DNA from 2 places in the Mesorhizobium sp. M1217 genome. Region 2 is predicted to be linked to the other one. Evidence: riboswitches for the same ligand, from Rfam matches in the RefSeq annotation. Region 2 holds a riboswitch; the other holds the start of a gene.
What was found. Region 2 has a riboswitch for thiamine pyrophosphate ahead of thiB (thiamine ABC transporter substrate binding subunit). Riboswitches for the same ligand answer to the same signal wherever they lie in the genome.

Region 1: linked by a shared signal. The riboswitch ahead of thiC (phosphomethylpyrimidine synthase ThiC) and the one ahead of thiB (thiamine ABC transporter substrate binding subunit) in region 2 are both predicted to bind thiamine pyrophosphate.

Annotation. Positions count from the first base shown of each region.
Region 1 is NZ_JAMYMA010000014.1:40,304-43,714, forward strand. It holds gene thiC (phosphomethylpyrimidine synthase ThiC) at 1-1,834, opposite strand, end outside; gene thiO (glycine oxidase ThiO) at 1-2, opposite strand, end outside; TPP riboswitch at 1,938-2,054, opposite strand; gene NKH37_RS22670 (Fic family protein) at 2,237-3,411, opposite strand, start outside.
Region 2 is NZ_JAMYMA010000002.1:164,021-167,431, reverse strand. It holds gene NKH37_RS03510 (ABC-F family ATP-binding cassette domain-containing protein) at 1-692, opposite strand, end outside; gene NKH37_RS03505 (thiamine diphosphokinase) at 694-1,338, opposite strand; TPP riboswitch at 1,466-1,580, shown strand; gene thiB (thiamine ABC transporter substrate binding subunit) at 1,624-2,637, shown strand; gene thiP (thiamine/thiamine pyrophosphate ABC transporter permease) at 2,871-3,411, shown strand, end outside.

The DNA of each region.
Region 1 (3,411 bases), on a different contig from region 2:
ATGATGGCTCACGTGGCTGAGGTATGAGCGGTGCGCCGGTCTCGTCCGCCGGCAGGTAGAGATCGCCGCCCTCGCGGTATTTCGCCGCCATCGCCGCCATGCCCTCCTTCTGCGCTTCGGTGCGGATGTCGTGGGAAATTCGCATCGAGCAGAATTTCGGCCCGCACATCGAGCAGAAATGCGCCAGCTTGTGCGCCTCCTTGGGCAAGGTCTGATCGTGGAAGGACCGCGCGGTTTCGGGATCGAGCGACAGGTTGAACTGGTCCTCCCAGCGGAATTCGAAGCGCGCGCGGGAAAGGGCATCATCCCTGACTTTCGCCGCCGGATGACCTTTTGCCAGGTCGGCGGCATGGGCGGCTATCTTGTAGGTGATCACGCCGATCTTGACGTCGTTGCGATCGGGAAGGCCGAGATGCTCCTTGGGCGTGACGTAGCAGAGCATGGCGGTGCCGAACCAACCGATCATCGCCGCGCCGATGCCGGAGGTGATGTGGTCGTAGCCCGGCGCGATGTCGGTCGTCAGCGGCCCAAGCGTATAGAACGGCGCCTCGCCGCAGACGGCGAGCTGCTTGTCCATGTTCTCCTTGACCTTGTGCATCGGCACGTGGCCGGGGCCTTCGATCATTACCTGGCAATCCTTCGCCCAGGCGATCTGTGTCAGCTCGCCGAGCGTCTCCAGCTCGGCGAATTGTGCTGCGTCATTGGCGTCGGCGATCGAGCCAGGACGAAGGCCGTCGCCCAGCGAAAAGGACACGTCATAGGCGCGGCAAATGTCGCAGATCTCGGCGAAATGTTCGTAGAGGAAGCTTTCCCGGTGATGATGCAGGCACCATTTGGCCATGATCGAGCCACCGCGCGAGACGATGCCAGTGACCCGGTCAACGGTCAGCGGGATGTAGTGCAGCCGCACGCCCGCATGGATGGTGAAATAGTCGACGCCCTGTTCGGCCTGTTCGATCAGCATGTCGCGGTAGACCTCCCAGGTCAGGTCCTCGGCGATGCCGCCGACCTTTTCGAGCGCCTGATAGAGCGGCACCGTGCCGATCGGAACCGGCGCGTTGCGGACGATCCAGTCGCGGATGTTGTGGATGTTGCGGCCGGTCGACAGGTCCATCACCGTGTCTGCGCCCCAGCGGATCGCCCACACCATTTTTTCGACCTCTTCAGCCATCGACGATGTGACGGCGGAGTTGCCGATGTTGGCGTTGATCTTGACCAGGAAATTGCGACCGATGATCATCGGCTCGCTCTCGGGATGGTTGATGTTGGCGGGAATGATTGCGCGTCCGCGCGCCACCTCATCACGCACGAAATCCGGCGTGACGAAATCGGGCAGTGTCGCGCCGAAAGCCTCGCCGTCGCGCTCAAGCTTGCCGTGCAGGATCTCGCGACCAAGGTTCTCGCGGATGGCGGCGAACTCCATTTCGGGTGTGATGATGCCGGCGCGCGCATAGGCAAGCTGCGTCACCGCCTTGCCTGCTTTGGCTCTGAGCGGTCGATGGCGAATGGGAAATTCCGGCGTCAGGCGTTCGCCCGTCGCGAATCCGTTGTCCTCCGGCCGGACATGGCGGCCGTCATAGGCCTCGACATCGCCGCGCGCCGTAATCCATTCGTGGCGAAGCCGTGCAAGGCCATTTTCGATGCTGGTTTCGACAGTCGGGTCTGTATAGGGGCCGGACGGATCGTAGACGGTGACGGGCGGTTCGCCGGCCGTCGGATGGACGGAGATTTCGCGCATCGGCACCCTGATCTGCGGGTGGATGGCACCGGGCTTGTGGATTTTTCGTGAGGCGGGCAGCGGTCCCGTCGAGACGGCGGGGGTGAGGGCATTCATCTTGAGGCTCCTTTGCTCGTTGCATTGGAGACCCAGTTCTGTGCCGGGAGGATGAAAAGACGCTTCTGTCGACCTGCCGAAACAGGACCTCGGGCGTAAACTCCCGCAAGCGCTTGCACCGTCCCTACGCCAGTATGAACTGGATCAGGTTCAACGGGTCACTGCGCCGCGAATGCCAGCAGTATCTCAGCCCCTTGCCGGGACTCCCCTGGTGAATGCGTGAGGTTGGACGGGACGGCTCCGGTTTGTCAAGCGCGTTCTGGCCGCGGCTGATCGGCGGCCGGTCAGACCGTGCGGAAAAAATCGTGCATGTCTCGGCGACAAGTCAAGCCTCGGAGATGAAGGCAGGGACAAGGGAATTACAAACCGTCGGACTAAAAATCGATCCTGATGATCACACCTTCAATGGGCACCAAAGGTTTGCGCGTAGATCGCCTCGATTCTTCCTGCCTCGTCACTGGTCAGCGTGGCGAATTCCTTTTCGCGCGCGCGGTTCGATAGATGTCCATCATTCTGGTGAAGAAAACGGAAGAGCAGATCGGTCAACCGCTCGGGCATGTCAATAAAGGCGTCCACCTGCTGCCGGAACTGATCGTAGCGCTGCAGAAATGCGGTTTCCTCGGGAAGGTCCCGTTCGATCGTCCGCTGAACGCAGGCATAGAGGAATTCGGCGTGCGGGGTTGCATCGAAGAACCGGTAGAAATCACCGGTGTCATTCAGCACCCGGACGTTGAATTGCGGCGTCGGTTCCCATTCCACCAATGGCAGAAGGCGCTGCGAATAGCTCTCGAGCACGCCCCTGTACTCGTTGATCTGGTCCAGGATCGCGGCCGAGACGGGAAAGACCACTCCCGGCGGATTGAAGCCGCGCATGGCAAGGACGTGGTGGATTAGGTAGCGGTGAATGCGGCCGTTTCCGTCCTCGAACGGGTGAATGTAGACAAAGCCGAAGGCGAGGATTGCGGCGGCTACGACTGCATCAAGGTTTTGCGCGGGGCCCTGATCGAACGCCGCCATTCCATCGATTAGCCGCGGCAGGTCCTCGGGCCGAGCGCTGATGTGATCGGGCAAGGGCGTGCCGTTGTCTCGGTCATGCTCACCGACGAAACCTCCTTCTTTTCGGAAGCCAAGTCTTGCGAAACGGGCGTCGCCAAGTACAATTCTTTGCAGACGCAGCAGCTCATCGCGATCGATCGGCCAGCGGCCGGCTTCGCCGATGGCGCGGCCCCAGCGCTGGATGCGATCTTGCGGCGGGCGCTCGCCCTCGATCGCATAGCTTGATCGCGAGTCTTTGAGCAAAAGAAAGGCGGCGGTCCGAGCAAGAAGGTCGCGCGGCACGTCCGCTACGATTGCCTCCGCGCGCCGCGGTAGTTCAAGGCCGATGAATTTTTCGAGAATCTTGGTGCGGAACACCAGAGGGCAGAACTCACGCGTGCCGGGGAGATTGTCCCTTACGCGGTAGCGCGAAGCGGTCTTGTCGGGTCCGGGCCACTGCAGCTCGGGATCGACAACCGGAATGTATCGTCCGGCCGCCGCGTCCGGCAGATCGATACGGGCGCCCCTCAGCCATTCATATA
Region 2 (3,411 bases):
TGCTCCTCGCGCACGATCTGGCGGCCGAGCTTGTGCTGCTCGCGCTCTTCCTCCTCCAACACCGTGTCGCGCCATTCCTCGAAATAGGCAAAGCCCTTATCGAGACGGCGGGTCTGGCCGCGGTCGAGCCAAATTGTGGCGCGTGACACGCGTTCGAGAAAACGGCGGTCATGCGAGATGACGACCAGGGCCGAGGAGGTGCGGGCAAGCTCCTCCTCCAGCCATTCGATAACCGAAAGGTCAAGATGATTGGTCGGTTCATCGAGGAGAAGAATGTCGGGCTCGGGCGCCATGACGCGGGCGAGTGCCGCGCGCCGCGCCTCGCCCCCGGAGAGGTCGTTCGGCCGTTCCTCGCCGGTCAGGCCGAGATGCTCCATCAGATAGGTGGCGCGGTAGGGATCATCGGCGGGCCCGAGCCCCGCCTCGACATAGGCGCGAACGGTCGCAAAACCGTCCATGTCGGGCATTTGCGGCAAATAGCGCACGGTCGCCGAGGGCTGGCGGAAGACTTCGCCGTCCTGCGGTTCGATCAGCCCGGCAGCGATCTTGAGGAGCGTCGACTTGCCAGAGCCGTTGCGCCCGACCAGGGCGATCTTGTCGCCAGCTGACGCCGTCAGGGCGGCACCGTCGAGCAGCGGCGCGCCGCCAAAGGTCAGCTTTATCCCGTCGAGATTGAGAAGCGGCGGCGCCATGTCAGCTTTCAGGTAGGGGAAAAGGATGCGCGAGCAGCAGCGCGCGGCCGCTGGCCAGCGCGATTTCCAGCCGGCCCTTGACCTCGTTGGAAATGGTCAGCGACGAGCCGAAGGCAACCTCGACATGGGCGAGCGGCCATTTGGCGCCGGTGACTGTCAGGCCGGCGAGATCCGAAAAGCCGAGCACCGAAAACAGCGTACCGTCGACATAATCGAAGCCAGTCTTTCCAGGCAGCAAAGGAATGCCTTCCTGTGCGCCGCTGGTCAAAAGCACTTCCGTTCCGCCTTCCGCCAGCCGGACGCTGAGCGCCAAATGCAGGAAGATGTGGTCGGTGCGTTTGCCGCCGAAGGCGCCTGCGAGCACAAGGCTGGTCGCACCGCGTTCGAGCGCGGCGGCGATAGCGAGTTCACCGTCGGTCTTGTCCTTTTCGGCGGGAAACACCTGCCGTGGCACGGCGGCCAGATCCTCCGGCAAATCGGCAGGCACGGAATCGAAATCGCCGACCCAGAGTTCCGGCATCAGGCCCAGCATAAGGGCATGGCCGATACCGGCATCGGCAGCGATGACGCGGGAGCCTTCGACCTGGCGGTCGAGCAGCGGCGTACGGATGAGATCGCCGCCAAGCAGGATGGTGAATGTGCTCATATCTCGTGGCCCTTACCAGCCCTGCCCCGGAAACGGAAGATGAAACGGCAGATGAAACAGGACGCCGCGCTTTGGATGCCCGGCAAACTTCCGCTTGCGCAGCACTTCGGCCGGGCCTATGTGTCGAAACGCTCTAACGGGGTGCCGGACGCGATCTTCGCGGACCGGCTGAGAGGCAAGACTGCCAACCCGCTGAACCTGATCCGGTTTGTACCGGCGGAGGGATTAGACGTTTCGGACAGCCCGACGCCTCAATTCCTTTCAACGCGAACGAAGGAGGCGCCGATGCGCAGTTTTTTCCACGCTCTTGTCTCGATTATCCTGCTTGCGGCATCCGTGCTTGCCCTACCGGGGCAGGCATCGGCACAGGATAAGCTGACCGTCTATACCTATGAAAGCTTCACCGCCGATTGGGGTCCGGGACCGGCGGTGAAGAAGGCCTTCGAGGCCGAGTGCAGCTGCGTCGTCGAATTCGTCTCGGTCGCCGACGGCGTGGCACTGCTCAACCGTGTGAAGCTGGAAGGGGCCGCGACCAAGGCCGATATCGTGCTTGGCCTCGATACCAATTTGACGGCGGACGCCAAGGCAACCGGCCTGTTTTCGCCGCATGGCGCCGTGACGGACGTCAGTGTGCCGGGTGGCTGGAGCGACGATATCTTCGTGCCGTTCGACTATGGCTATTTCGCTATCGTCTACGATAGCGAAAAACTGAAGAGCCCGCCGAAGAGCCTCAGGGAATTGGTCGAGGGCGATGCCGGCGACAAAATCGTCATCCAGGATCCACGCACCTCGACGCCGGGCCTTGGCCTGCTGTTGTGGGTCAAGTCGGTCTATGGCGACAAGGCGCCGGAAGCCTGGGCCAAACTCAAGGCAAAGGTGCTGACGGTGACGCCGGGCTGGAGCGAGGCCTACGGCCTGTTCACCAAGGGTGAGGCGCCGATGGTGCTGTCCTATACCACTTCGCCAGCCTACCACATGGTTGCCGAAAACACCTCGCGCTACCAGGCGGCGTCCTTCGAGGAAGGCGAATATCTGCAGATCGAGGTCGCTGGGATCACCACCAAGGGCGCGAAGAACCCGCTGGCGGAAAAGTTCATCGCCTTTATGACCGGGCCGAAATTCCAGGACGTCATTCCCGAAACCAACTGGATGTTCCCGGCCGGCAAAACCGACAAGCCGCTCAATCCGGCGTTCGACAAGCTCGTCAAACCGACCAAAACCTTGCTGTTCAGCTCGGAAGAGGTCGCCGCAAATCGCAAGGCCTGGGTCGACGAGTGGCTGGCGGTGATGAGCAAGTAGCTCGGATAGAAAGATGATCGCCCTACGGCGCCCCCCTCTGTCCTGCCGGACATCTCCCCCACAAGGAGGGAGATTGGCCGTCATGCCGGCTTTCGCCAATCTCCGACATTGCCGGAATGAGCGGAGCGCTGAACCTGCCAATCTCTCCCCATGTGGGGGAGATGTCCGGCAGGACAGAGGGGCGCGCGAAGGAACGCAATCCTCGCTAAGAATCTCGAATCTGGTGGTCTAGCGTGCAACGCGCGCCATCATCGGATACCCGCGTCGCTGCCGGTATCGTCGCGCTCGCCGCCATCGCGCTGCTGATCGGCGGGGCATTCGCCGGGCTCGTCGTCGAAGCCATGCGCGACCTGTCGGGCGCCGCCTCCGCCTTTGATTCCTATCTCCTCCGTGTTGCCCGCTTCACGCTCTGGCAGGCTCTGTTGTCGACCCTGCTCTCCGTCGCACCGGCGCTGTTCGTCGCGCGCGCGCTGTCGCGGCATCCACAGTTTTTCGGGCGAGGCTTTGTCCTGCAGCTTTTCGCCGTGCCGCTGGCGCTGCCGGCCATTGTTGCCGCACTCGGTGTCTTGGCACTCTATGGCCGCGCCGGGTATTTCGCCGGCTTGCTCGGTGCGATTGGCGGCCAGAACTGGCCCGGCATCTATGGCCTATCGGGTATTCTCGTCGCCCACGTCTTTTTCAACCTGCCGCTGGCAACGCGACTGTTCCTGGAAGCGTTGCAGACGGTGCCGGCTAACCAATGGCGGCTGGCGAGCCAGCTTGGCATGGGTGCTG